One region of the Burkholderia sp. PvR073 genome, then DNA from elsewhere that is predicted to be linked to it. Evidence: predicted binding sites of a transcription regulator. Region 1 holds the regulator's gene; each other region holds the start of a gene.

Region 1 (9,611 bases):
GGCGTGAACTGGCTGCGCGAGCGCGGCGTCCAGGCGGAAGGCCATTTCGCGTTCGGCTATCCGATCGACGAAATCGCGAATCTCGCGACGGAGTTGAAGGCCGACCTCGTCGTCGTCGGCCATCGGTGCCGCAGCGGGTTGTCGAGATGGTGGATGGGGTCGGGCAACACACAGCTGCTCGATCGCGTGAACTGCAGCATTCTGGTCGCGTGTTCGTCGGCCGAAGAGCAAAAGGCCGAGATGGCGCGCGAACGCGAAGCGGCCACCGCGAACGGCAAGTAACGCAGTGATCGCGTGAACGGCCGGATTGCCGGCGGTTCACGCGCGGTCGCGCGCAGTGCCGCAACAGCGGTATCGAACGCGACCGCCACTGCGATTGCTCAGGCGTGCAGGTCGATCGCGGACAGCTTCCACGAGAACAGGCCGAAGCGGCGGAAGACCGCCGCATAGCGCGTGCCGTCGGCGCTGCGCTGGTAGGTCACGACGAATTCATCGATATTCCGGTAGCCGGCACTCGTTTGCTGCTGATGACCCGTATCGCTCGGGCTCGCTGGTGCGGGCGCGGGCGCGGGTGCCGGTGCCGGCGCAGACGCAGCGGTGGCATTGCTGCCCGGCACGGGTGCGCTAGCCGGATTGGCCGGTGGCGCGGCCGGTGCGTTGCCGGGCGCACCGCCTGACGGCGGGCCCGACCATCCGGGGGGCCGCTCGCCCGGATTACCACGCGGCGGGATGCCGTTCATCAACGCCGCCACACCTTCCGGTGTCGCATAGGCATCGACCAGCGGGCCGATCAACGCAGATCCGATCAGCGCGCCAATCACCGCGAACGGATTGTCCTTCTTCACCGCGTCGATCCGGCGCATCAACTCTTCCGTGACCTGCTGCTTCAGGCTGATGCGCAGCGACGGAAAGTCGACATATTCGCTGACCGCTTGCGCATCGCGCGCGTCGATCGCCGATTTCAGGCGACCTAGCGCGACGTACGGTGACGCGTAGGCATAGCCGACCGCCGCCAGGACGGCGACGGCCAGCACGACAATCAGCAAGGGCTTGAGCCGCCACGCGCGGCCCGACGATCCAGTCACGATGCCTCCGGTGCGGACAGGTTCCGCAATCAGAGACCGCCGTGCGTGGACGATCGTTCCTCGTCGATGCAGCGATCGATCATCCGGCACACGGCATCGATCGTCCCGACCATGATCAGGCGCGACCGACCGTGATAGACGCGCACCGGCGCGCGGCGCGCCGGTTCCGCGTGATTCAGGCCGGCGTTCAGCGAGACCCGCGCGAATGCGGGAAGCGCCGACGGCAGCAGCGACGCCTGCCGTTCAACTGCGACTTCTTGGCTCACCACGGGCGCGGCCGCGGACAGCGGCGCACAGGGCGTGCGGCCGCGCAGGTGACGCAGGCGACCGAATTGACGGAAAGGCAGCAAACGGGAAAGGCGTTCCATGGTGTTCTCCTCAGCGAGACCGATTGTCAGAGTTCGCCCGAGCGGATCAGCCCGACGGCGATGCCTTCCAGCGCGAATTCCGCGCTGCCGGCCTTGACGAAGATGTTTTCGTAATCCGGGTTCTCCGCGATCAGCTCGAGGCCGCCGGGCCGGCGCATCAGGCGCTTGACCGTGACGTCGTCGCCCAGACGCGCGACGATGATCTGGCCGTCCTTCGCTTCCGTGCGCTTCTGCACGGCGAGGAGGTCGCCGTCGAGAATGCCGGCGTCGCGCATCGACAGGCCGCGCACCTTCAGCAGGTAGTCGGGCTTGCTCGTGAACAGCGCGGGATCGCACGCGTAATGCTGCGAGATGTGCTCCTGCGCGAGGATCGGGCTACCGGCCGCCACCCGGCCGACGAGCGGCAGCGACAGCTGCATCAGGCCGGCGTGCGGCAGCGTGAACTGGTGCGGCGCATCGTCGATGCCGAGCAGGCGAATGCCGCGCGACGCGCCGGCGGCCAGCTCGATCACGCCCTTGCGCGCCAGCGCACGGAGGTGTTCCTCGGCCGCGTTCGGCGAGCTGAAACCCAGCTCGGCCGCGATCTCGGCGCGCGTGGGCGGGAAACCGGAGCGCTCGATCGCCCGGCGAATCAAGTCGAACACTTGCTGCTGACGTGCGGTGAGTTTGGTCATGGCTTAACTGTATGGATAGACAGTGAGCTGTATTTTTATACAGTACTTCGCGAATTTCAAGTGTTACTTGAGGTTCGACGCGATCGCGCCGGTTCCGCTGCGATTTCGCGACGTCCGGACGCCGGTTTGTCTGCCGCAACCGTCCGCCCAGTCTGCGTTAGCACTTTTGAGTATTAAAAAATGAAGAACGATTATTTTTAATCATGTAACCCGTTCGCTAGACTGGCCCGACATCGCAACATCGACAACACTGGAGAACCAAGGATGGCGAAGCGCAACACGGGGCTGGTGGGCGGAGCGGGCCGCCTGATCGCAACACTCGCGCTGGGCGCGGCGGCGGCGCTGGGCGTCGTGACGCATGCCCAGGCCGATACGACGTTCCTGAACGTGTCGTACGACCCGACGCGCGAGCTGTATCAGGACTTCAACCAGGCGTTCGGCAAGGAGTGGAAGGTGAAGACGGGCGAGACGGTCAACTTCAAGCAGTCGCACGGCGGCTCGGGCGCGCAGGCGCGCTCGGTGCTCGACGGCCTGCAGGCCGACGTCGTCACGCTGGCGCTCGCCTACGACATCGACGCGCTCGCCAACAAGGGGCTGGTGAACAAGGACTGGCAGAAGCGCCTGCCGGACAACGCATCGCCGTACACGTCGACGATCGTGTTCCTCGTGCGCAAGGGCAACCCGAAAGGGATCAAGGACTGGGACGACCTCACCAAGCCGGGCATCTCGATCGTCACGCCGAACCCGAAGACCTCGGGCGGCGCGCGCTGGAACTACCTGGCCGCATGGTCGTATGCCGTGCACAAGCCGGGCGGTAACGAGCAGGGCGCGAAGGAATTCGTGACGAAGCTCTACAAGAATGCAGGCGTGCTCGATTCGGGCGCGCGTGGCGCGACGACGAGCTTCGTGCAGCGCGGGATCGGCGACGTGCTGATCGCGTGGGAGAACGAGGCGTTCCTGTCGATCAAGGAATTCGGCACCGACAAGTTCGAGATCGTCGTGCCGTCGGTGAGCATCCTGGCCGAGCCGCCCGTCGCGGTGGTCGACAAGGTGGTCGACAAGAAGGGCACGCGCAAGCTGGCGGAGGCCTACCTGAATTTCCTGTATAGCCCGCAGGGCCAGGAGATCGCGGCGCGCAACTACTACCGTCCGCGTTCGAAGAACGTGCCGGCGGAGCTGACGAAGCAGTTCCCGAAGCTGAAGCTGTACACGGTCGACGACACGTTCGGCGGCTGGACGAATGCGCAGAAGACGCATTTCGCGGACGGCGGCGTGTTCGACTCGATCTACAAGCCGCAGTAACGCGAACAGTCACGCCACGCAGCAAACCCATAACGACAGCGGCGCGCCACGACAGCGCGTCGCATCCCCGACAGCCGCCGGCGCGATTCCTCGTGCCGGCGTTTGCGTCGGACCCATGAGCAGCATCGACCCAGCAAGAGCATCCGATGACGACGTACACCTTTCGCAAGCCGAGCGCGCTGCCCGGCTTCGGCGTGACGCTCGGCATCACGGTGGCCTATTTGAGCCTCGTGGTGCTGATCCCGCTCGCCGCCACGTTCCTGAAGACCGCGACGCTGTCGTGGGACCAGTTCGTCACCGCCGTCACGTCGCCGCGCGTACTCGCGTCGTATCGGCTGACGTTTTCCGCCGCCCTGGGCGGCGCCTTGATCAACGCCGTGTTCGGCTTTCTCGTCGCGTGGGTGCTGGTGCGCTACCGGTTCCCGTTCAAGCGCCTCATCGACGCGATCGTCGATCTGCCGTTCGCATTGCCGACCTCGGTCGCGGGCATTTCGCTTGCAGCGGTCTACGCGACCAACGGCTGGGTCGGCCAGTATCTCGCGCCGTTCGGCATCAAGATCGCGTTCACGCCGGTCGGCGTGCTGGTGGCGCTGACCTTCATCGGGCTGCCGTTCGTCGTGCGCACCGTGCAGCCGGTGCTCGAGGATTTCGAGCGCGAGCAGGAGGAGGCCGCCGCGTGCCTCGGCGCATCGCGCTGGCTGACGTTCCGCCGCGTCGTGCTGCCGGCCGTGCTGCCGGCGCTGCTCACCGGCTTCGCGCTGGCGTTCGCGCGCGCGCTCGGCGAATACGGGTCGGTGATCTTCATCGCCGGCAACGTGCCGATGAAATCCGAGATCACGTCGCTGCTGATCATCACGAAGCTCGAGCAGTACGACTATGCGGGCGCGACCGCACTAGCGGTCGTGATGTTGGTCGTGTCGTTCCTGATGCTGCTCCTGATCAACACGCTGCAGTGGTATCTGCAGCGTCGTACGAGCAAGGGGGCGAGCGGCCCCGCGCCGTCGACCGCAACCATTGCCGCGACCGCCGCAGGAGGCCAGCAATGAGCCAGGAGTCCAGTGCCGTGCTGAACAACCCGTCCGCCGCGCGCGCGCGCGCCGCGAAACAGCCCGACCCCGTCAGCGAGTCGCGCGTCGTGCGCTGGCTGCTCACGGGCACCGCGCTGGCGTTCCTCGCGTTCTTCCTCGTCGTGCCGCTCGCCGCGGTGTTCTTCGAGGCGCTGCGCAAGGGCGTCGGCTTCTATCTCGAATCGCTCGCCGATCCGGACGCATGGTCGGCGATCAAGCTGACGCTGACGGTCGCCGTGATCGCGGTGCCGCTGAATCTCGTGTTCGGCGTGTGCGCGTCGTGGGCGATCGCGAAGTTCGAATTCCGCGGCAAGGCGTTGCTGACCACGCTGATCGACCTGCCGTTCTCCGTGTCGCCGGTGATCTCGGGCCTCGTCTACGTGCTGCTGTTCGGCGCGCAGGGCTGGCTCGGGCCGTGGCTGCAGGACCACGACGTGCAGATCATCTTCGCGGTGCCGGGCATCGTGCTCGCGACGATCTTCGTCACGTTCCCGTTCGTCGCGCGCGAGCTGATCCCGCTGATGCAGGCGCAGGGCACCGACGAGGAAGAGGCCGCGCGCGTGCTCGGCGCGTCGGGCTGGCAGATCTTCCGGCGCGTGACGCTGCCGAACGTGAAGTGGGGCCTGCTGTATGGCGTGATCCTGTGCAATGCGCGCGCGATGGGCGAGTTCGGTGCGGTGTCGGTCGTGTCCGGCCACATTCGCGGCGTAACCGACACGATGCCGCTGCACGTCGAGATCCTGTACAACGAATACAACTTCGCGGCGGCGTTCGCCGTGGCGTCGGTGCTGGCGCTGCTCGCGCTCGTCACGCTCGCGCTGAAGCTGCTCGCCGAGCGTCATCTCGCCGCCGAACTGGCCGGCGCACGCGATGACGTTCCCGCTCATGCCGGCCCCGTCGCCGCCATTTCGTCGAAATCGTAAAGAGGCAACCAGAATGGGTATCACTGTCCGTCACCTTCAGAAGCGCTTCGGCGATTTCACCGCCCTCGACAACGTGTCGCTCGACTTCCCCGCGGGCGAGCTCGTCGCGCTGCTCGGGCCGTCCGGCTGCGGCAAGACCACGCTGCTGCGCGTGATCGCGGGCCTCGAGCACGCGGACGCCGGCCAGGTCGTGCTGCAGGGGCTCGACGTCGCGTCGGTCGGCGCGCGCGATCGCCAGGTCGGCTTCGTGTTCCAGCATTACGCGCTGTTTCGCCACATGACCGTATTCGAGAACGTCGCGTTCGGGCTGCGCGTGAAGCCGCGCCGCGAGCGGCCGTCGGAAGCCGTGATCCGCGAGAAGGTGCACGAGCTGCTGAAGCTCGTGCAGCTCGACTGGCTCGCGCAGCGCTATCCGTCCGAGCTGTCGGGCGGCCAGCGCCAGCGGATCGCGCTCGCCCGCGCGCTCGCGGTCGAGCCGAAGGTGCTGCTGCTCGACGAGCCGTTCGGCGCGCTCGACGCGAAGGTGCGCAAGGAACTGCGCGGCTGGCTGCGGCGCCTGCACGACGATCTGCACATCTCGACGATCTTCGTCACGCACGACCAGGAAGAGGCGCTGGAAGTGGCCGACCGGATCGTCGTGCTGAACCGCGGGCACGTGGAGCAGGTCGGCAGCCCGCAGGACGTCTATGATCATCCGCAAAGCGCGTTCGTCTACGAATTCCTCGGCGCGGCGAACCGCCTGCCGGGCACGGTCGCCGGCCGTGGCTTCGTCGCCGAGGGCGCGGCGGCGCCGATCGCGGTCGATGCCGATTTCGCGGGCCCCGCGAACGCGTATGTGCGGCCGCACGACCTGCAGCTGTGGCCGGCCGGCGACGGTCATCGCGACGGCATCGCGGTGGACGTGCGCCGCGTGATCCCGCTCGGCGGCTCGGTGCGGGTCGAACTCGAGGCGCGCACGGGCGGCGCGCTCGAAGCGGAACTCGATCGCGACGCGTGGCGTGCGCTCGCGCTGCAGGTCGGCGACGGCGCGACGGCCGTGCCGCGCGCGGTCCGGGTATTTCCCGCACACTGACGTCCGAACCCGGTAAAGAGAAGAGGGCGGATACCGCTCCGGAGTGACATTCAAACAACGACAGCCTAAGAGGCATACCCATGAATTTTCAGCAATTGCGTTTCGTGCGCGAAGCCGTGCGTCAGAACATGAACCTGACGGAAGTCGCGAACGTGCTGTACACGTCGCAGTCGGGCGTGTCGAAGCAGATCAAGGATCTCGAGGACGAACTGGGCGTCGACATCTTCATCCGGCGCGGCAAGCGGCTCACGGGGCTCACGGAGCCCGGCAAGGCCGTGCACCAGCTGATCGAGCGGATGCTGCTCGACGCAGAGAACCTGCGCCGCGTCGCGCGCCAGTTCGCGGACCAGGACAGCGGCCACCTCGTCGTCGCGACCACGCACACGCAGGCGCGCTACGCACTGCCGAAGGTGATCCGGCAGTTCACCGACGTGTTCCCGAAGGTGCATCTCGCGCTGCGCCAGGGCAGCCCGCAGCAGATCGCGCAGATGATCCTGAACGGCGAAGCCGATCTCGGTATCTCGACCGAGGCGCTCGACCGCTATCCGGACATTGTGACGTTCCCGTGCTATTCGTGGCACCACACGGTTGTCGTGCCGAAGGGGCATCCGCTCGTCGGCCGCGAGAACCTGACGCTCGACGAAATCGCCGAGTATCCGATCATCACGTATGACCAGGACTTCACGGGCCGCTCGCACATCGACCAGGCGTTCACGCAGGCCGGCGCGGTGCCCGACGTCGTGCTGACCGCGATCGACGCGGACGTGATCAAGACCTACGTCGAGCTCGGAATGGGGATCGGCGTCGTCGCGGCGATGGCCTTCGATCCGCAGCGCGACACCGGGCTCGTCGCGCTCGACACGCAGCACCTGTTCGAGGCGAGCACGACGCGGGTCGGGCTGCGCAAGGGCGCGTTCCTGCGCGCGTATGCGTACCGGCTGATCGAGATGTTCGCGCCGCAGCTGAACGAAGCGGAAATCGCCGCGCAGCTGCGCGAAACGGTCTAACGGTGGGGCGATGGCGCGGCAAGCGCCCGCCGGACGTGCTGCGCGATGGCTGTCATGACGGCGGTTTCGCGTCGTCATGGCATCGTGTGCCCACGCATCGAACCTGCGATGGACGTCTTCGCTGACAATCCGGCTTGCCGCGAGCGGCGACCGTCACATATGCGCCGATTAAACAGAACAACAAGACGGCACATTCGAATGCCTTGCTCGACCCTCTCGAGCGGGCCACTTTCACAAAGATATGATTTAATCCGCCGGAGCGCGGATCGGCAAACCGCGTCGGCGCTGCTGCGCGGGCCGTTGCCGCTGGCGGCTCGGGCCTGCAGCGGCCAGCGCATCGCATCGCGCTGAATGAAATCGGAACAGTGCACACGTGGAAAACGCAAAGCGAATTCGATGGTCAAGCCGGATTCGACGAAGGCCGATCATTGAACCGAAAGCGGTTTCCTTCGCGATCGCGACGAAGCGGCGCCGCGGCCCCCGCTGTAACGCGCCGCAATCGGCACGCGTAATCGCGTGCTCCGAATAAACCCTTAAATATTGATCAGACGGGTTGCGCGTCGAACCGAAACGGTACAGCATAGCTTTCACTCCGCCGGCGTCCCGCCGGCGGTGGCGCGTCGACGACAGCGCGCGCCAGGCAGTCGGCCGTCTGCCCCGCTTCCATTCCTTGGTACCGACAAGCAGCATCGATGGCCAGTGTCCGGGTAGTGTGGCGCAAACGTTTGCTCGCATTAAAACAACACCAAACAACAATCCGGCCCAGCGGGCCAGTCGCCAGGAGATGTGTATGAATGTCCTCTTTCGCCGTCGCTTCCTGACCGCCGCGCTTGCCGCCGTCGCGGTCGCCGCCGCACCGGCCGTCCATGCGCAAGCGCCGGGCAAGCCGAAGGTCGCGCTCGTGATGAAGTCGCTCGCCAACGAGTTCTTCCTGACGATGGAAACCGGCGCGAAGGAATACCAGAAGCACAACGCCAGCCAGTTCGACCTGATCACGAACGGCATCAAGGACGAGACCGACACCGCGAACCAGATCCGCATCGTCGAGCAGATGATCGTGTCGAAGGTCGACGCGATCGTGCTCGCGCCGGCTGATTCGAAGGCGCTCGTGCCGGTCGTGAAGAAGGCGGTCGACGCGGGCATCATCGTCGTGAACATCGACAACCGGCTCGATCCGGACGTGCTGAAGTCGAAGAACCTCAACGTGCCGTTCGTCGGCCCCGACAACCGCAAGGGCGCGCGCAAGATCGGCGACTACCTCGCGAAGCGGCTGAAGGCGGGCGACCAGGTCGGCATCCTCGAAGGCGTGTCGACGACGACCAACGCGCAGCAGCGCACGGCCGGCTTCCAGGATGCGATGAAGGCGGGCGGGATGAAGGTCGTGTCGGTGCAGTCGGGCGAATGGGAGATCGACAAGGGCAATGCGGTTGCGTCCGCGATGCTCAACGAATACCCGAACCTGCGGGCGCTGCTGTGCGGCAACGACAACATGGCGATCGGCGCGGTGTCGGCCGTGCGGGCGGCGGGCAAGCAGGGCAAGGTGTTCGTGGTCGGCTACGACAACATCAACGCGATCAAGCCGATGCTGAAGGACGGCCGCGTGCTCGCGACCGCCGACCAGTACGCGGCGAAGCAGGCCGTGTTCGGCATCGACACGGCGCTCAAGGCGATTGCCGAGCATCGCAAGCAGGCCGACATGACCGGTGTGGTCGAGACGCCGGTGGATCTCGTGACGAAGTAACGCCGCCCCGACGCGGCCGCCACGCTCAAGAATCCGGGCCGGCGGCCGTTATATGGAGTGAGCGCGATCACGGCCACTGCATGCACATGCACTTGTGAGCGTCATACCCGCGCGTCGCGTGCGCGCGGCCGCAATCAGGATCGCGATGGAACCGACCTTCCAACCCTCCCGTTCAGCCGTTCCCGTGCTGTCCGTTTCCGGCGTGGGCAAGACCTACGCCGAACCGGTGCTCGCCGACGTCACGCTGACGCTCGCGTCGGGCGAGGCGCTCGCGCTGACGGGTGAGAACGGCGCAGGAAAGAGCACACTGTCGAAGATCATCGGCGGGCTCGTCGACCCGACGACCGGCACGATGCAGCTCGGCGGCCAGGC
Region 2 (9,611 bases), on a different contig from region 1:
CGTCGAGCATGATGTTCGTGACCTTGCCGATGTCGTCGCCGTCGATCGTCAGGACGTGATCGCCCTGCAGCGTGCCGGCGGCCATCACGTCCGGCCCCGGCCCGCCGGCCGAACGGCCGCTGTCGCCGACGATGCGCGCCTGCCTGGGCGACGGTCTGTCCGTTGTCATCGCTTTTCTCCTGGTCGAAGCGGCGCGGCGCAGTGGCTCGCTGCCGCGCAGGTAAGGGCCGGCTGCTTCAGCGGCGGCGCGGCAGGGACACGTCCTCGAGCGTATTGGCCAGTTCGTCGCGTGCCGGGCCGCCCGCGCGCGTCGCGATGTCGCCCAGCGACACGATGCCGACGATCTGGTGCTTGGCATCGAGCACCGGCATCCGGTGCAGTTGCAAGTCGGCCATTCGTTGCTGGACATCGCCGACGCCGTCGTCCTCGACACACCACTGCACGGGCGCGGAGGCGACGGCCTTCACCGGGGTGTCGGGCGAATGCCCGTGCGACAGTGCGCGCACCGCGAGGTCGCGGTCCGTCACGATCGCGACGAGCTCGTTGCCGTCGCAGACCGGCAGCACGCCGATGTCGAAGCGCTGCATCAACTGGGCCGCATGGCGAATCGTGTCGGTCGGCGCGACGCATACCACGTCGCGCGACATGATTTCATTGACGCGATACATGAACGCCTCCTTCGTGAGCGAGACGAACCGGGAGCAGAACGCGTGCCTCCTTCAATCGACACGCGTGCGGCCCGCGCGGCCGGGCCACGGAGAAATTTGCCAGTCGGCTTGTACATCTTCCACGGCGGTAGCCGTGGCCGGGCCGCAAGCGACGGCCAGCGACGATCAGTGGCCGACGCCCGTCATCGCAACGATGGCGAGCACCAGCGCGCTCTCGATCGCGGCCAGTGCCGCGACGCCCGCGGCGCCGCTGACTTCGTTCCATGCACGTTCGATGCGGTTCATCACTTCACTCCGGTTGTGCCGGTCCCGCGCTACGCTGCCGCGCAAGGTGGGCCGGGGTGCCGCCGTCAGCCGTGATCGCGGGGCGGGGGTGGGGCGTCGGGCGCGCGACGTTCGCGGTGGCCGGACGGCTTCGCGGGGTCGATACGGGTCGCACCGCCAACGGCGGGCGGATCGCTGGCCGGGAAACTCTCATCGAGCCCTTCGTCGATGCGCTCCTCCGTCTTGTCATCAGACGGCTTGCGCGACGCGGCGCGCAGGACTCTACCGGCAGCCGGAGACACGGCATCGCGGCGGCCGGGGGCATGAGCGGTCATGATCGAACCTCCTTACACGTAACGAAAAGCGCAAGCGCCGTGCCCGTGCGGGGTGAGGCGGCGGGACGCTCGCAGCCTGTTGAGCCGGCCGGACCGGTGGACACCTCGCACCCGCCGCCGGCTGAACCACACACCGTCTACGCGGGGCGCTGGTCGCACGATGCGCGCCGTCCGAGTCAGTTCGCGCTCGCGGTGAAGCGCGCCGCCGAAGGGCGCATCGTGTCGCTGCTGATTGGAGCTTAGGACGGATGACGCGCCGCGTGTCGGCAATGATGCGCAGGCACGCTGCTTGCGTACGGTCGCCGCGCCAATCGACACGCGCGAGCCGCCGCGCAGGAGCGACATGAACACGCCATCCATGCTGCACCGTCCCGAACCGACACCCGACGTCGATCCCCACCCGACGCTGCCCGAGCACGACGATCCGGTGGATCCGCCCGTGCCCCTGGGCCCGCCGCATGGCGATCCGCCGTCGCAGCCGCCGCCGATGCGGATGCCGGGCGGGCGCAGCGTAACGCGGCGGGCCGCGCGATCACTGAAAGGAGGACCATCATGGACATTCACGTGCAATCACCGGACAAGCGCGCGATCGCCCAGGTGCTGGGCCGCTATTTCGAGTCGCGCTCATTGCGCTATCACATCGAGGAGTTGCCGGGCGGCGTGCTGCATATCGGTTTTCGCGCCAGCGGCCGCCCGGTCGCCGTCACCGTGTCGTTCGACGATTCCGCCTACGACACCTACACGCACTGGGATGCGAGCCAGAAGCAGCTCGCGCTCGGGCGGCTCGCGGATGGGTTCTCGCGCATGATGTCCAAGCGCAGCCCGGCCGCGCTCGCCGGCGACTACCACGTCGAGCGTTTCTGATTCCGCAACCATCCGCCCGCTCGTGTCGGAAACCGGCAAAGTGCCCGTGCTCAACGGGCGCTTTGCGGGTTCGCTACGCCTCGCGTAGGATGTTCGTTAATTCAGCGCACGCTACGTTCGCGCCGTCAGCTGCCTGCCTTTGCAGCTGGACCAGCGCGACGCGCTTTCCTGCAGGTTCGTTTCGCACAACCGACGGAGACCGCCTTGATGACCGTTGCTCGCCCGTTGCTGTCACCCGCCACCCGCCGGTTCGTGTCCGGCCTGTCGGCCTTCGCCGCGCTCGCGGCCGCCGGCGCCCGCGACGCGTCGGCCCAGACGCCTTCGCCGCTCGGCGAATGGCAATACTCGGCGGGGGTGCCGCTGCAGAAGCTGTTCAATCCGACCGTCCCCACGTGGCAGGTGAGCGTGGGCGCCGCGATGACGCTGCAGCCGCGCTACGCGGGTTCCGACCGCTACCGCGTGATGGGCGGCCCGAATTTCGACGTGCGCTATCGCGACCTGTTCTTCCTGTCGACGGGCGACGGGCTCGGCGCGAACGTGCTGCGCGGGCCCAACTGGCGCGTGAGCCTGTCGGTCGGCTATGACCTCGGGCGCCGCTCGGCCGACGATCTCGACCACCTGAACGGGCTCGACAACATCAACGCGGCGCCGGTGATGAAGCTCGCGGCCGATTACGTGATCTCGAAGGATTTCCCGCTCGTGCTGCGTGCGGATGTCCGGCGCAGCATCGGCGGTTCGAACGGCTGGGTCGGCGATTTCTCCGCGTACATGCCGATGCCGGGCAGCAACGAGCACTTCTTCTGGTTCGCCGGCCCGACCGTGTCGTTCGCCGATTCACGCTACATGAACGGCTGGTTCGGCGTGAATCAGGGGGCGTCCGCGCGTTCGGGCCTGTCGACCTATTCGCCGGGAGCCGGGATGAAGTCGTTCGGCGCCGGCGTGACGATGGTCTGGTTCGTCAACAAGCACTGGTTCGTGACGGTGGATGGCGCGATCGAGCAGCTCGTCGGCCGCGCAAGGCGCAGCCCGATCACGCAGCAGTCGACGAACGGCGTGTTCGACATGTCGGTGAATTACCAGTTCTGACCGGATTGGCGCCGGCGGGTCGGGCGGGCGGGCGCTGCGGCGTGCGGCATTTTTCGTCACATTTGATATGATTGCTACCTGTACAAACGTACAGTGATCGATCCCCCGTGACGCCTGCATCGCCGACGCCTCCGGCGTTTTACTACCTGACCAATTTCGAACGCGCGCTGGCCTGGCTCGGCGAGCGTTATGACGACCTGCTCGACGCGCACGAACACGCGTTTCTCCGGCATTTCGCGCAGCTGCCGAAAGCGTCGCGCGCGTTGCTCGTGCGGATGCTGATGCGCAGCGGATCCGACTTCCGGGCGAGCAAGCTCGTGTACGACGAAATCGGCAGCACGCTCGACGCAGCCGCGCCGCTCGTCGCACTCGGCTGGATCGATCCGGCGCCCGCGCTCACGCTCGACGAGCTGTTCGCGCTGTCGACCAAGGCCGATCTGCTGAAGGCGTTCCCGTCGCTCGCCGCGCACGCGGGCGAGCGCAAGCCCGACTGGCTCGAACGGCTGCGGCTCGTGCACGACGTCGCGCAGTCGCTCGACGCATGGTGCGCGCAGGCCGACGATTGCGTGCTGCGCGTGACGGTCGGCGCGCTGTGCGACCGGCTGCGGCTGATGTTCTTCGGCAATCTCCATCAGGACTGGAGCGAATTCGTGCTCGCCGATCTCGGCGTGTTCCAGTACGAAAGCGTGCCGTTCGCGCCGTCCTCGCGTGCGTTCCAGCAGCGCGCCGACGTCGATGCGTATCTCGCGCTGCAGACCTGCCGCGAAGCCCTCGACGCATGGCCCGACGACCTGCCGTTCGACGACCTGCTGCGGGCGATCGACGCGGTCGGCTGCGCGCAGCCGTGGCTCGCGACCCGCCGCTCGAAGCTGCTGTTCTCGCTCGGGCAAGCCTGCGAGCGGCGCGCCGACTGGACCGCCGCGCTCGACGCGTATGCGCGCAGCGCGTGGCCGGGCAGCCGGCATCGGCGCATTCGCGTGCTCGAACGCTGCGGACGCGATGACGACGCACTCGCGCTGGCGCTCGAGGCGCGCGGCGGTTTCGAAAGCGACGAGGAACGCCAGCGCGTCGAGCGGATGCTGCCGCGCCTGCAGCGGCGTCTCGGGCAGCGGGTCGAACGCGCGGGCAGCGCGCCGCACGTGCCGCGCGAAACGCTCGTGCTGGCGCGTCCCGAAGCGTTCGTCAGCGTCGAATTCGCGGTGCGCGACCATCTTGCGCAGCCCCACGCGCCGGTTCATTACGTCGAGAACACGCTGATCAATTCGCTGTTCGGGCTGCTGTGCTGGGAGCCCGTGTTCGCGGCCGTGCCCGGCGCGTTCTTTCACCCGTTCCAGCGCGGCCCGGCCGACCTGCACGCGCCCGATTTCGCGGTGCGCCGCACGGACGCGTTCGCCGCCTGTTTCGCCCAGCTCGACTCGGGCGCATACCGCGACACGATCCGCCGGCACCATGCGACGAAGTCGGGGCTGCAATCGCCGTTCGTGTTCTGGGGCGTGCTGACCGACGAACTGCTCGACGAGGCGCTGGCCTGCCTGCCGCCCGAGCACCTGCGGCTGTGGTTCATGCGCCTGCTCGCGGACATCCGCAGCAACCGTTCGGGGCTGCCCGACCTCGTGCGTTTCTGGCCCGGCGAGCGGCGCTACGAGCTGATCGAGGTGAAGGGCCCCGGCGACCGGCTGCAGGACAACCAGACGCGCTGGCTCGCGTACTGCCTTGCGCACGGGATTCCGGTGCGTGTCGTCGATGTCGAATGGGCGGGCACCGACGTCGCGCAGGCCGAGGCAGCGGGGCTGTCCGCATGAGCTATGTCGTCGCCGTGCGGGCGATGTGCGAGTTCACCGCGCGACGCGGCGATCTCGACCTGCGCTTCACGCCCGCGCCGACCGCGCTCGAAGGCATCGCCGGTCACGGCGCGGTCACGTCGAAGCGCGGCGCGCGCTACGAAACCGAGATCGCGCTGACCGGCACGTGGGGCACGCTGACCGTGCGCGGACGCGCGGACGGTTACGACCCGGTCGCGAACCGGCTCGAGGAGATCAAGACCTACCGCGGCAGCCTCGATGCGATGCCGGCCAATCACCGCGCGCTGCACTGGGCGCAGGCGAAGGTCTATGCGCACCTGATGTGCGAGGCACGCGGCCTCGCGGAAATCGACGTCGCGCTCGTGTATTTCGACATCGTGTCCGAGCGCGAGACCGTGCTGACGGAAACACTCAGCGCGGGCGTGCTCGCCGCGTTCTTTGCCGAGCAATGCGCGTGCTTCGTCGGCTGGGCCGAGCGCGAGACCGCGCATCGCGCGGCCCGCGATGCGGCGCTGCGTGCGCTGGCGTTTCCGCATGGGCAATTCCGCAGCGGTCAGCGCGAGCTGGCGGTGTCCGTCTATCGGGCGGCGCGCGACGAACGCTGCCTGATGGCGCAGGCGCCGACCGGCATCGGCAAGACGCTCGGCACGGTATTCCCGCTGCTGAAGGCGTGCGGCGAGGGCGAGCTCGATCACGTGTTCTTCCTGACCGCGAAGACGCCCGGCCGCGCGCTCGCGCTCGAGGCGGCCACGACGCTCGGCGCCGGTACGCCGGCGCTGCCGCTGCGCGTGCTGGAGCTCGTCGCGCGCGACAAGGCGTGCGAGCATCCGGACCGCGCGTGTCACGGCGAATCGTGTCCGCTCGCGCAAGGCTTCTACGATCGGCTGCCGGCCGCGCGCGACGCGGCGATCGGCGCCGGGCTGCTCGATCGCGGCACCGTGCGCGAGGCTGCACTCGCGCACGACGTCTGTCCGTACTACCTCTCGCAGGAGCTTGCGCGCTGGTCGGACATGGTGATCGGCGACTACAACTACTACTACGACGGCAGCGCGATGCTGCACACGCTCGCGCAGCAGAACCAGTGGCGTGTCGGCGTGCTCGTCGACGAAGCGCACAACCTGCTCGATCGTGCCCGCAGGATGTACAGCGCGTCGCTCGACCCGTTCGCGTTCGAGGCCGCGCGCGAGGCGGCGCCGGCGGCGCTGCGCAAGGCGTTCGACCGGCTCGCGCGCGCATGGGGCACGGTCAATCGCGCACAGGCCGAGCGCTATGCGGCCTATCCGGACATTCCGGGTCCGATCGTGTCGGCGGTGCAGAACCTCGTCGCGGCGATCGGCGAACACCTGACCGATGCGCCGCGCGCGAACGGCGACGCGCTGCTGCGCTTTCATTTCGAGGCGATCCAGTTCGGCGTGCTCGCCGATGCGTTCGACAGTGCGTCGATCTTCGACGCGACGCTGCACGGAGAGCCGCTGCCGCGCCAGTCGGGGCTCGACGGCGTCGCGCCGGCCGGGCGCCGGCGCCGCATCCAGTCGACGCTGTGCGTGCGCAACGTGATTCCGGCCGCCTTTCTCGCGCCGCGCTACGAAGCCGCGCGCGCGACCGTGCTGTTTTCCGGCACGCTGAGTCCGTTTCATTTCTATCGCGACACGCTCGGGTTGCCGGCCGACACGGGCTGGCTCGACGTCGACGGGCCGTTTCGCGCCGAGCAACTGACCGTGCGCGTCGCCAGCCATGTGTCGACCCGCTGGCGCGACCGCGACCGTTCACTCGAACCGATCGCGGACCTGATCGCCGCGCAGTATGCGACGCGGCCCGGCAACTACCTCGGTTTTCTCAGCAGCTTCGACTATCTCGGTCGCGTCGTCGCGCTGATGCAGACGCGCCATCCGGACGTGCCCGTGTGGGCCCAGGCGCCCGGCATGGCAGAAAGCGAGCGCGATGCGTTTCTCGCGCGCTTCGACGCGGGCGGGCGCGGTGTCGGCTTCGCAGTGCTGGGCGGTGCGTTCTCGGAAGGCGTCGATCTCGTCGGCGAGCGGCTGATCGGCGCGTTCATCGCGACGCTCGGGCTCCCGCAGGTCAACGACGTCAACGAACAGATGCGGCGCGCGATGGATGCGCGTTTCGGCAACGGCTACGACTACATGTATCTGTACCCGGGCTTGCAGAAGGTCGTGCAGGCGGCCGGGCGCGTGATCCGCACCGAGCACGACGAGGGCGTCGTGCATCTGATCGACGATCGTTACCGGCGGCGGGAGGTGCGCGATCTGCTGCCGCGCTGGTGGCGGATCGGGTGACCGTCAGGGGGACGGACGGCGTGCGCGCTTGCGCACAATCCCTACAGCACGTTGAGCATCGCCAGCGCGGCTTCCTGCAGATGCGGCAGCACGCGCCGCACGGCCGCGTCCGTCGATTCCGTGCCGATCGGCATGTTCGTGCTCAGCGCCGCGACGACTTCGCCATGACGGTTCTTCAACGGCACCGCGATGCCGCGCACGCCGACCTGCAGTTGCTGCTCGATGACCGCGAAGCCCGCGTCGCGCGCGTGGTCGACCTGTTCGAGCAGTCGTGCCTTGTTGGTGATCGTGTGCGGCGTGAACGGCGCGAGTTCGGCGTCGGCGAGCCACGCGCGGACGGCCTCCCGATCCGGATGATGCGCGAGCAGCACGACACCGGGTGACGTCAGCGGCGCCGGCACGCGTGCACCGAGCACGAAGCCGGTCGTCATCACGCGCGACACGCCGTTGCGCGCGATGAATACGAGTTCCCAGCCATCGAGCACGCTCACGTACGCCGATTCGTTCAGCGACGCGCTCAGTTGCTGCAGATAGGGCTGGACCGTGCGCGGCAGCCGCGCCGAATCGAAGTACGACCAGCCGACCCGCAGCACGCGCGGCGTGAGGCCGTACAGCTTGCCGTCGGTGTACACGTAGCCGAGCGATTCGAGCGTCAGCAGGTAGCGCCGCGCGGCCGTGCGCGTGAGGCCGGTGCGGGCGGCGGCCTGGGTGGGTGTCATCCGCGCGTGCTGGCTGTCGAACGCTTCCAGGATCGCCAGGCCTTTTTCGAGGCCGGCGATCCAGTCGCGTCGGTCGAGGTCGGTTTTTTTCATCGTGGGCAGCGACGCGTGAGTGCGCGGTGATCGCGCGGGAGTGGGCGATTATCGCGCAAATCGAACCGGCTGAGGGCGCGCCGCCGGGCGCACGGGTTCGAGCTTGCATGATTGGACGCTGGACGCTCGGCCCGAGCGTGGGGAAATGAGCGTCGACAACAACCGATTCGCGCGCCATCTCGTACGCTGCGCCGTATGGGTCGCGCGTGCATGCTTGCAAAGCCGCGCTAGAATCGCCAGCCCGACTGGAACAGAACAATGAAAATTCGCGAATCCGCTTTGGCCGTGCTCGTCGCGGCCGTGCCGCTGCTTGCCGCGGCGAATCCCTCGACCGGCGCGACGCTCCCGAAGCCAACCGTCGACGTGCGTGCATGGCCGCGCATGACGTCGCCGAAATTCGGCTGCTACGTCGAAACGGCGTTCGGCTACCGTGACAGGCGCTTCAATTGCACGCTGAAGAAGTACCGGAACACCGGTGACGCGTGCAGGAACACGAAGGCGTACTACGAAGGCCCTGCGTTCCCCGACCGGCTCGCGACCAGCGTGCATCCGCTCGCGACGAAGGTCGACCTGGACTGGGAGCATGGCGACCTGCAAATGGTCACCGTCACGCTGAAGGGGACGTGGAACGAAGCGGACGTGCGCAACGCGTTCGGGCTGCCGCGTGCGGAGGGGCACAAGCTGACCGAAGCAGAGTTGCGGACGCAGCCGGAGAACCTGATGGACACGAGCGTCCAGTATCCGTCGAGCCCGCTCGATGAAAGCCTGGCGAAGCGCCCGAGCAACCCCGCGCGCGGCACGACGGCCGTGATGCTCTACGGGTTCGACCACATGGGCGCCGGCGACGGCGCCTGCGGGGGAGGCGAGTAGCGCAGGAGGGGCGGCCGGCGGTGCCTGCGACCGAATGCGGGGTGCGATACGGCGCTCGCATGACGCGCGCCGTACCGTCAGGGTGTTACTCGCTGCTCGTCCACTCGACGTTCGCGCCGACCGAACGCAGGTTTTCGACGAAATGCGGGTGCGCGCGGCGGATCGGCAGCGCGTTCATGATTTCCGAGCGGCCTTCGATGCTCGCGGCTACCATCAGCAGCGCGATCGCGACGCGGATGATGTACGGGCTCTCGACGCGCGCCGGCGTCAGTTGCAGCCCGCCGAACGTGATGAGCCGGTGCGGATCCGACAGCAGCACGTGCGCGCCGAACTTCGACAGTTCGCCGGACCAGCCGAGCGCGCCGTCGTAGACCTTGTTCCAGAACATCGCGCTGCCTTCCGCGCGCACGCCGAGCGCGATGAAGATCGGCAGCAGGTCGACCGGCACGTACGGCCACGGCGCGGCTTCGACCTTGGTCAGGATGTTCTGCGTGAACGGTCGGCGCACGCGCAGCGGGCCGTCGCGTTCCGCGCGGGACCAGCCGTCGCGGTGCGTGACGGTCACGCCGAACTTCGCGAATGTGCGGTCGATCAGCGGGAAATGCTCCGGCGA
Region 3 (9,611 bases), on a different contig from region 1:
GCGCGTGGCCGTCAGCCGCACCGCGATCACCGCGGCCGGCAACTCGACACGCGCGAGCCGCTCGCCGAGCAGCCGCATGAAGTGCGCGTCGTCGCGCACGGGCGCGGCGAACGCGAGTTCGAGCGGCGTCGGCGGCACGGCCTGGCGGCCGCGCTCGTGCTCGAGCTCGAACGTCATCGCGGCCAGCGACAGCTGCCGCGCGGCCAGCCAGCCGCACAGCTGCACGACGAGCCGCCGCGCGGCGAACAGCACGGCTTCCGCGTATTCGACGCGTTCCGGCAATTCGAGCCGCACGTCGAACACGGGCGGCACGGCCATCCACGCGAGCGGCTCGACCGCATCGCCGTACGCACGATCGAGCGCGGCGAGCAGCGCCGGACCGCAGCGGCGCTGCAGCCCCGCGCGCGGCAGGCCACGCAGATCGGCGAGCGTGCGGCAGCCGAGGCCGTCGAACCAGCCCGCATACGGGCGCGCGTCGGGCAGCAGCACGCACGGCAAACGATCGAGCGCACGGACGAGCGAAGCCGGCCCGGCCACGCGGCGCCGGATACGCGCACGCGCCGACGTGCGCGCGAGCAGCCACGCGCCGCGCCCGGTCGGCGCGGCGGACAGGCGCGCCGCATAGCCGAGCGCCGCGAGCGTCGCGCGCACCTGACGGCACAGCGACGGCAGGCCGCCGAACAGGCGCAGGCTCGGGCCGACGTCGACGAGCAGCGTCGCTTCGTCGTCGAGCGCGACGCACGGCGAGAAGCGCAGCAACGCGAGCGCGACCGCGCGCAGCGCATCGGCCTCGCGGGCGGGATCGCGTTCGACGAGCCGCGTGTCGGGCGCGAGCGTCAGCACGCCGCCGCGCTTCATGCCCGCGCGCACGCCGTGCCGGCGCGCGGCCGCATCGGCGATCAGCACGACACCCTGCTCGAGCACCGCGCAACCGGCCGCACCGGCCTCTGCGTCAGACGGCGGCGGGGCGCACACGTCGAGCGGCAGGCGCGGCAGATGGATGCCGAGCAAGACGCGCATAGCGGCTCTCCACGATGGGCGATGGCAAATCGAGCGTGAGCGGCTCGCTGCGCGCGGGCCCCCGACGCTTGACGATGTCGAGCGACACACCGCCCGGCACCGGATGCAGCGCGACGCGCAGCACGGCCGGTGACGGCTGCCGCGCGGCCGCCAGCGGCCGCAGCATCACGAACAGCGTGTCGCCGGTGCGCGCGGCCGCGAGATGCAGACGCCGCAGCGCGTCGGGCCGCGCGTCCTGCCAGAGCAGCAGCGCACCGCAGCAGCCCGTCTTGAGCGCCTGCTCGGCGGCCCACAACGCATCGGTACGGCTGCCGGTGCGCAGCCACAGCAGCGCGTCGGACGGCACGCCGAGAGCGGCCAGCGCGCTCGCATGCGGCGACTGCGGCGGCGCGACGAGCGCGAGCGGACGCCGTGCGCTGACGGTACGCGGGAGCGCCGGCGCGAGCAGCCGCATCTCGCCGCAGCCCGGCTGTGCGGCCAGCAGTTCGACGAGAGCGCCGACCGGCCAGCCGCCGCCGGGCAGTTCGGCGGACAGCGGCGCGAAGCCCGTGTCGATCGTGCGCGGACCGCCGCGCGCGAGCTGCGAGCCGCGCCAGAGCGACGGATGAAGGGATTCGGGAGAAATGGAGGATGCGAGCATGACGCCACCCACAACTGTATGGATATCCAGTATATGGCAATGCGCCCGCGTCGCACAGCACCGGTGAGAAACCGGCTTTTCGTCAGAGGATACCCAGGGAAAAAGCCCGGGCGGGCGTCATGTCGCGGCGCGGCCGGGCCACCGTCTCCCGTGCCTGGCCCGTCCACGCCGCCCAGCCTGCGGCTGAAGCGGTGCGATACAGCCTTCCGCATCGCACCACTCCGATCGCGTTGCTTCAGCCCAGCAGCAGCGCGTCGTCGTCGAGCTGCTCGTGACGCACCTTCTCGAACATCTGCAGCAGGTCCGGCACATCGAGCCCCTTGCGCGCGTCGCCCGACACGTCGAGCACGACCTGCCCCTGGTGCAGCATCACCGTGCGGTCGCCGTAGTCGAGCGCCTGCCGCATGCTGTGCGTGACCATCATCGTCGTCAGCTTGCTCTCCGCGACGATGCGCGCGGTCAGCTTCAGCACGAACGCGGCCGTCTTCGGGTCGAGCGCGGCCGTGTGCTCGTCGAGCAGCAGGATCCGCGATGGCCGCGGCGACGCCATCAGCAGGCTCACGGCCTGCCGCTGGCCGCCCGACAGCAGCCCGATCCGGTCGGTCAGCCGGTTCTCGAGGCCGAGGTTCAGCAGACGCAGCTTGTCACGAAACAGCTCGCGCGACGGGCGGTCGAGCGCGGCCCGGAAGCCGCGCCGCACGCCGCGCGCCGTCGCGAGCGCCATGTTCTCCTCGATCGTCAGCGCCTCGCAGGTGCCGGCCATCGGGTCCTGGAACACGCGCGCGACGAGGTGCGCGCGATCCCACGCGGCCTTGCGCGTGACGTCCGCGCCATCGATCGCGATGCGTCCCGCATCGACCGGCTGGTCGCCGCTAACCGCATTGAGGAAGATCGACTTGCCGGCGCCGTTCGAGCCGGCGAGCGTTGTCAGCACGAGCCGGCGCGCGGGCAGCAGCGTCTCGCCGATGATCACGGCGGCCAGCCCGATCACGATCGTGCCGATCCCCATCGAGATAGCCGCGCCGCCCTGCGTCTGCGCGAACAGCGCGCCGGCGAGCGCGACGAGCGCATTCAACAGCGCCATTCCGGCGAGCGTCGTACGGCCGGTCGCGATGCCTTGCGCGCGCGCCATCCGCGGGTTCGCATCGGTCGCGCGCATCGCGAGGCCGAGTTGCGACGAGAAGAACCCGTCGAGACCGAGCTTCGCGACCACGACGACGATCGCGAGCAGCGCCGGGCGCAGCACATAGTCGGGCATCCAGTCGGGCTGCAGCACGGTGAAAATGGTCGGCTCGGTGATGAGCGGCACGTTCGGCCGGCCCATGATCCGCAGGTTCACCGAATGGAGCGCGATCATCATCAGGATGCTGGCGAGCAGATCCATAATCTTCAGGCGCACGTTGAGCCAGCCGGTGATGAAGCCGGCCACCGCGCCCGCGCCGATCGCGATGCAGGTCGAGCTGAACGGGTCGTGGCCGGCCGAGATCAGCGGCGCGGCGACTGTCGCCCGGCCAAGCCCCGGCCGGCCGATTCCGCGCTACTGATACGAGAACGTGATCGTGCCGAGTGCTTCCACAGTGCCCGGCGTAATCTTCTCGGCCGTCTTGACATATCTCGCTTCGAACGGCACCTGGATCATCGTGTTGGCCGTGCTGGATCGTCCGACCGACCACTGGTTCGTATTGCCCTTGGCCGACGAATCGGGACCAAAACGCAACGGCGTATCGGTGCCTCGTTTCAGGATCTGAATCCCGACGCCCGAAGCCGTCGACGCACGGCCAAGGCTCAGTACGTTGCCGGTATTCGAGGGATTCGTCACGTCGCTCAGTGTCGCGTAAATATTCAGATCCGCGTCGCATCGCAGATCGAACGAAAATGGCGCCGACCGCGCCGGAGCGACATCGCCGACCGATTTCAAGCTGCCTGCATACAGGCTGGGCAACGGAACCGTTCTGGACGTGCCGGACGCGATCTTGCACGTTCTTGCCACTACGGCCATGCTCGCCGCGCTGAGCGCTGTCGAAGCAGTACTGTTCCCCACGAAATTCCCTTTGTACTTCGGGCGAAAGTTGAAGAGCACCTGCCTTCTGGATGTATAGGATCCCGTCGCGACAGGCCCGGCGGCAACATACGTCACCTTTCCCGTTAAAAAGCCTTTATTGATTGGCGTGCCCGGTACCGACACTGTGTCCGCACCGACCGCAACCCATCTGGCCGAGCCCGAGCCGGTATCGTTCATAACCTCCATTGCGTATCCCACTCCCGGTATTCCGGTTTCGAAAACGGCAGCGACTGCGCCAGAGCTCGTTTTGTAGGTCACATTCGGGATAGGCACCCCGGCCGGACTGACGACGAACTCGTCATACATGCATGAGCTGCCGATATCGGCAACCTCCCCAACGATCAGCGTTGCGGGACTGGACGATGGAAACTGGATGCCGACACCCATTCCGTCCTGTGTCACGCTGATGGTAGCCGGGAGTGTGGGCGAAATGCTCGCATAACCGTAGCTCGGCTGGCAACCGGCAAAGGCGTACCCGGACCAGAACATCGGGCACAGCATCAGAAAGCGCGCACAACGCGTCATCGCTGCGGCGTGCCTCGACGATCGCCGCGTTACACCATCGGCGCCTGCACTTGTCCACCACTTCATAAACGTTCCTGTCTGGTTTTGACCGACTGCCGTTGCGCCGACTTCCGTCGAGCAATGAAGCCGGCCCGGCCCGATAAATGGATAGCGGTGCGTCACGGCCGCATCAACGCGACGCCGCGTTCGTCTTCGCCTGACAAACACCCTTGACCTGCTCGAAGGCCTCGGCCTTGTTCCGGGGTTGCCGGACCGGCAGGTCGTACGCAATGCGACAGCCCGACAACACGTCGTCGCCCCACGTCACCGTGAGTTCGCCCTTGTCCTTCAGGCCACGCGCAAAGATCCTGCTCGCCTGACCGACGACGCCGAGACTCTTGCCCGTTTCGTCGCTGACCGCCGCGCCGAACGGCAGCGGCGTGCCGTCCAGCTTGCGCGCCTGGATCACGGCCGCTCGGCCGGTGTCGGTGTCGAACTTGAGCAGCGGCACGGCGCCGGCGCGCGGCGCGACCTGCTGACTGGTTTCCTTCAACTCGACGTCCATCGAGATGCCCTTCGGGTCGAGCTCGACGGTGTTCATGTTGTACGGCGTGAGGTAAGGCACGATCGCATAGCCGCGGCGGTCGACCCGCACGCCGGACGCGTTCGTGACGCGCGCACCTTCCGCGCCTTTCGCCTCGACGATGCCGAAGGTTTCGGACAACGGCTGCGACAACGTAATGCCGCCCGGGTGAGCGACCGCCGCGCCGCGAATGCCGATCGAACCCTGCTGATAGTTCGAACTGCCGCCGGCGCTGAGATTGAGTTCCGCGAAGCGCGCGCGATACGTGAGGCTGCCGCTGCCGTCGGTGCTCGCGTCGCCCTGCCCGTTCGCGTGGTTCGCGGCCAGGCTGTACGACAGGTTGTTGTCCACGCCGAGCGAGCCTGACAGCATCGACTGCAACTGCGTGCGGCCTTCCGTATCGCGCGACACGTTGCCCGTCAGCATCATCGGGCTGGACTTGCCGAGGGGAATCGACACGCTCGCGTAGTACAGCGTGCTCGACTGGTTGCCCTGGCCGCGCTGACGTGTCGCCGACAGGCTGTACGACACGTTCCGGAACGAGTTGTTGTACCCGACGGAGTAGTTGACGTCCGAGCCCGCGCGATTCCAGTAATTCGACGTCGACGCGGTCACGCTCAGCTGCCCGCCTTTCTCGCCGAAACGCTGGCTGACCATCAGCGACGCGCGATTGCGCTGCCGTCCGACGGTATCCACGGAATAGCCCTCGCGAACCGCATCGCGCGCGCTCATCGCGTCGTTGAGGTTGAAATAGCCGTTCGTCGAATAGCGATACGCGGCGATCGACACATCGGTGCCGGTCGGCGCGACGGACTTCGAATAGCTGACCCGCAGGCTCGAGCCGCTGAAGCGCTTCATGCCGGGGATCGACGTGGCGGCCTGCGTGAAGTCGACGCCGAACGCGCCGAATTGCGTATTGAACGCGCCGCCCATCATCGCCGACGCGTAACCTGCCGCGACCGTGAGGCCGCCATAGGCGGTCAGCAGGTTCGTCAGGCCGCGCTGGTAGGTGAGCTGCGCGAACAGCGGGTTGCTGGTGTTCTGCTGGCTGCGCAGCGCACCCGCGACGAAGCTGTAGCGCTGGATGCCGGGGCGCAGTGACAGCGGGACCGACGCATAGGGCACCGAGAACGTGTGCACCGCCCCATCCGCCTCGGTGACGGACACGCGCAGGTCGCCGCCATAGCCGGTCGGATACAGGTCGCCAATCTCGAACGGCCCCGGCGAAACGGTCGTTTCGTACAGCGTCACGCCGTTCTGGCGAATCGTCACCTTCGCGTTCGTGTTCGCGACGCCGCGCACGACCGGCGCATAACCGCGCATCGAGTCGGGCAGCATCCGGTCGTCGCTCGACAGCCGCACCCCACGGAACTGCGTCGAATCGAACAACTCGCCGGACGTGAACGTTTCGCCGATCACGAGCTGCGACGACAGCGACGGCAGCTCCCGCTGCATGTAGGTCGCAATATCCTGATAGTGGCCGCCGCCGCGCTCGGACCACGAGTACGAACCGTTGTGACGGAAATGCCAGTTGCCGATATTGACGCCGCCGTTCAGCCCGAGATAGCCCTGCGTGTCCGCGCTGCTGCCCTTGACCTTCGAGCTGTAGACGTTCAGGTTGTAGTCGAGCATGCCGACCGGCACGCCGTCGTTCCATTGATCGGGGCTGACGTAGCCGCGCGCGCGGTGCACCAGCGACGCCTGCGGGATGCTGAGCGTCAGGCGCTGTTCGCCGAAGTCGAACGACGCGCTCGCCTCGGGCACGATCTGGCCGATACGCCTGCATTCGCCCTTGACCGTAATCGCCTCGACGATTTCCGCCGGCAGCCTGGTGAAGTCGATCCCGATGTGGCGCAAGACCTTCGCGTCGAAGCAGGGCTGAGCTTCCGGTGTGCCCGGCGCGGCCTTGAACTCGATGTCGTAACGGCCGACCCAGCCCTGGCCGACGACGAGATCGACGCCGTACGTGCCCGGCGTGGTGAAGTTGCCGCGCTCGAAGCGCGTGATGTCGATCGCGCGACCGTTGCCGTTGTTCACGAAATCCGGATCGAACTGAACCTGCGCGAACTGCGCCTGCGCGACCTGCATCGTCATCGCATCGGCGGGCGCGGAATTACCGGCGTCCGCGCGACCGTCAGCCGACCACGCGGCGAGGCTGGACAGCACCAGCATGCACATCGGCCTGAGCCGTGGCAGGCAGATTGCATCCGGGCGAGGATGTCGGATCGACAAGGTCATTCCGCAGGACTCCTATTGGCTTTGAATTGGATTCGAACGCGAGAACATTGGCGCTGCCACTCGGAACACGCGCGTGACGATGTCGATGTGCAGACGAAATCTGATACTGAATTGATGCCGGATCGGACCGACGCGCATGCGCGCCGCGTCAGGCGACTGGCCGACGGTCCGGGCGCGCCGCAGCCCGTGCGGCACTACCGCATCGCAACGGGCATTTCGTTGTTGGTCGATGCACCCCAGTCGTTGATGCTGCCGAACCGCACTTTCGCGTTCGCCGCCGGCGGTACCTTCAGTGCCGCAACGGGGAATTCCTGCGTGCCGCCGGGCAGGATGTAGCCCGCGCCTGCGTCATATTGATCCGCACCCGAATGAAGCTGTACGCTGCCGACATTGACGACATAAGGCGTCGGGTTGGTCGCTTTCAACACATAGCGGCCTTCCGGGCCGCGCTCGATCTGCCAGCGAACCTGCGCCGGCGCGTCGTGCGCTTTACCCGGCAGATTCTGCGGGCGATACATGATCTTGATTCGCGTCCGGAACGCGACCTGAAGCTGGTTGTGAGCGTCGCTCGCCGCAGCCTTCGGCGGAATCTCCAGCACGTTGAGCCAGAACAGCGATTCCTTGTCGGCGGGAAGCGGTTCGTTCGTATACATCAACCGCAAGGTTTGCCCCTTGCTCGGCTCGAGGCGGAACATCGCGGGCGTGAGCACGAACGGCGCATCGATGGTGTCGGGCGACGCGTTCGCGTCGCCCTTGTCGATCCAGGCCTGGACCAACGCCGGCGCCGAACCTTCGTTCGAGAGCTTGATCGTCACCTCGCGCTCGCCTCCCGGAAAAATGACGCGGGTCGCAGAGATCACGACGCTCGCGCTGGCTTGCGAAGCGATCAGGACGGTGGCCAGTGCGATGGCCTGGAGCGATTTGAGGATGACGTTCATGATGACTCGGACGGATTTCTAGTCGTTGTGAGCGACGGGCGGATCGGAGCGGGTGGCGTGCGACGCACGCCACCAGGTCCGCCGGCGGGCGGGCCTTGGCGTGAGCACAAGGCTTACTGATAGACGATCGAGTACTGAACCTTCGAGTTCGCCGAACCACCGACTGCTGCGCCCGTCGCCAGGTACTCGGCGAAGAAGTTCAGCTGGGCGGAACCGTCACCGCCGATCGAGACGACCTGCGAGTTCTGGCTCGGTGCGTTCGCGCCGACCTTGATCGGGTCCTGTTGCTCGTTCAGGAGCTGGAGCACGACATTCGCCGCCGCAGGGGCTTCGGCCGTGCCCTTGTCAAGCGACAGCTTGCCGTCGGCCGTCACGTTCGTTGCGTTCTCGAACGCAACCTGGACCTTGGTGGGATTGCCCTTCGACGTTTCGGTATCCACCGCGCAACCCGTCAGCTTGAAGCCGAAGGCGGTGCGGCCCGAGACCGAGCCGGCCGCGTTCAGCGCACCCGTGCTGACCGTCGGCATGGCGACCGCCTTGTTCGACGTGGTACCCGCGGCAGCACCGTCGATCTTGCAGGTTGCCGCAGTCACGTTGCCGGTGAACGTGATCGTGCCGTCTGCCGCGTGGGCGGCCGACATCAGACCCAGCCCCGTCACGGCCAGAAGCGTCGAAATAACTTTGGTGCTAGTTGCGAGTTTCATTATGTTGATCCAAAAAAACGATTGTTGATGGTATGAAACACGCATTCGTCATTTTAATGGTCTAAGCTTTAAATGACGGGGCGCGATTCATGGCATATTATTTACTTTCCGATGATGGACCACCATCTGACAAGCTCTAATGATTGGATCAAACAAATAGGACAAGTACTAAAAAAACAAATTCATGGTGCGCAGATGCATTGTTCATACATATGACGCGCACTTGCGAATAGAACTTGTCTCAAGGCAATGACAGCCGTGCCCCGGCGGCGTCGAATGTTCGACCGGCCCGGATCTCGAATGGCGAGGAAACGCGCGACGGGGAAATAATCGATCCCGCCAATAAATTGAGACGGCATTTACATATGCCGACCTCAACCATTCACGGATATTTAAAACAATTTGATATTTTGCATTGCTTCAGCCGATGCGCAATGTATCACTCGGTCGCGCTTTCACGCGGACAAAGCGGCTGCGGTGAGAATCGACATCTCTGGCGCGTCGCGCCGCCGAGAAAAGCGCACCCACAGCCGGCGGCGTGCGCCGATAGCGGCACAACCCGCCGGTCGATCATGTGACGTTACGTTATGCTATCGACCGACCCAAAGCTGCCTGCGCAACGCGCTGCGCGAGAGCCACAACGGCGTGGCGGTACAACCGATCCAGCGCGCGCGACGCGCGGGATCGCAACAACGCGATGCTACTGCCGCGCGAGCGGCGCGATCACGAGTGCGTCGTAGAGTCGCTGCCGAGCATACGCAACCACTATGCAATCCAGCCGTTCCGCCGATCTGCTCGCGATACGGTGAGAGGTAAGCGCCATGCACACGCCGCGCCCCAAAAAAAAGGCCTGCGCGATGCAGGCCCTTTGCGTTCAGCGGTCCGACCGGTGTGCGACGTTCAGAACGACGCGACCATCGAG

Evidence for each region. Region 1 encodes LexA, which represses DNA repair genes until DNA is damaged. Its sites were predicted from a motif close to ACTGTATNNNNATACAGT; they were not measured.
Region 2: the regulator LexA is predicted to act here: its motif matches at 3,295-3,312, upstream of ACVK00_RS22870 (VRR-NUC domain-containing protein).
Region 3: the regulator LexA is predicted to act here: its motif matches at 1,674-1,691, upstream of imuA (translesion DNA synthesis-associated protein ImuA).

What each region holds. Positions count from the first base shown of each region.
Region 1 covers NZ_JBSRXO010000013.1:42,624-52,234, forward strand. The annotation lists gene ACVK00_RS29250 (universal stress protein) at 1-282, shown strand, start outside; gene ACVK00_RS29255 (DUF2939 domain-containing protein) at 381-1,085, opposite strand; gene ACVK00_RS29260 (hypothetical protein) at 1,115-1,453, opposite strand; gene lexA (transcriptional repressor LexA) at 1,480-2,127, opposite strand; gene ACVK00_RS29270 (sulfate ABC transporter substrate-binding protein) at 2,392-3,429, shown strand; gene cysT (sulfate ABC transporter permease subunit CysT) at 3,576-4,475, shown strand; gene cysW (sulfate ABC transporter permease subunit CysW) at 4,472-5,419, shown strand; gene ACVK00_RS29285 (sulfate/molybdate ABC transporter ATP-binding protein) at 5,433-6,491, shown strand; gene ACVK00_RS29290 (CysB family HTH-type transcriptional regulator) at 6,572-7,498, shown strand; gene ACVK00_RS29295 (hypothetical protein) at 7,745-8,080, opposite strand; gene ACVK00_RS29300 (sugar ABC transporter substrate-binding protein) at 8,289-9,239, shown strand; gene ACVK00_RS29305 (sugar ABC transporter ATP-binding protein) at 9,385-9,611, shown strand, end outside.
Region 2 covers NZ_JBSRXO010000008.1:78,186-87,796, reverse strand. The annotation lists gene ACVK00_RS22900 (PRC-barrel domain-containing protein) at 1-169, opposite strand, end outside; gene ACVK00_RS22895 (CBS domain-containing protein) at 237-668, opposite strand; gene ACVK00_RS22890 (hypothetical protein) at 1,019-1,267, opposite strand; gene ACVK00_RS22885 (hypothetical protein) at 1,364-1,510, shown strand; gene ACVK00_RS22880 (ATP-binding protein) at 1,820-2,131, shown strand; gene ACVK00_RS22875 (MipA/OmpV family protein) at 2,339-3,217, shown strand; gene ACVK00_RS22870 (VRR-NUC domain-containing protein) at 3,325-5,019, shown strand; gene ACVK00_RS22865 (ATP-dependent DNA helicase) at 5,016-7,316, shown strand; gene ACVK00_RS22860 (IclR family transcriptional regulator domain-containing protein) at 7,358-8,128, opposite strand; gene ACVK00_RS22855 (hypothetical protein) at 8,387-8,998, shown strand; gene ACVK00_RS22850 (UDP-N-acetylglucosamine 1-carboxyvinyltransferase) at 9,084-9,611, opposite strand, start outside.
Region 3 covers NZ_JBSRXO010000003.1:176,294-185,904, forward strand. The annotation lists gene ACVK00_RS12515 (Y-family DNA polymerase) at 1-1,020, opposite strand, end outside; gene imuA (translesion DNA synthesis-associated protein ImuA) at 953-1,660, opposite strand; partial or broken gene ACVK00_RS12525 (ABC transporter ATP-binding protein) at 1,896-2,576, opposite strand; partial or broken gene ACVK00_RS12530 (ABC transporter permease subunit) at 2,676-3,191, opposite strand; gene ACVK00_RS12535 (fimbrial protein) at 3,198-4,409, opposite strand; gene ACVK00_RS12540 (fimbria/pilus outer membrane usher protein) at 4,417-6,987, opposite strand; gene ACVK00_RS12545 (fimbrial biogenesis chaperone) at 7,242-7,985, opposite strand; gene ACVK00_RS12550 (fimbrial protein) at 8,099-8,689, opposite strand; partial or broken gene ACVK00_RS12555 (VF_A0006 family four-cysteine protein) at 9,299-9,505, shown strand; gene ACVK00_RS12560 (MetQ/NlpA family ABC transporter substrate-binding protein) at 9,590-9,611, opposite strand, start outside.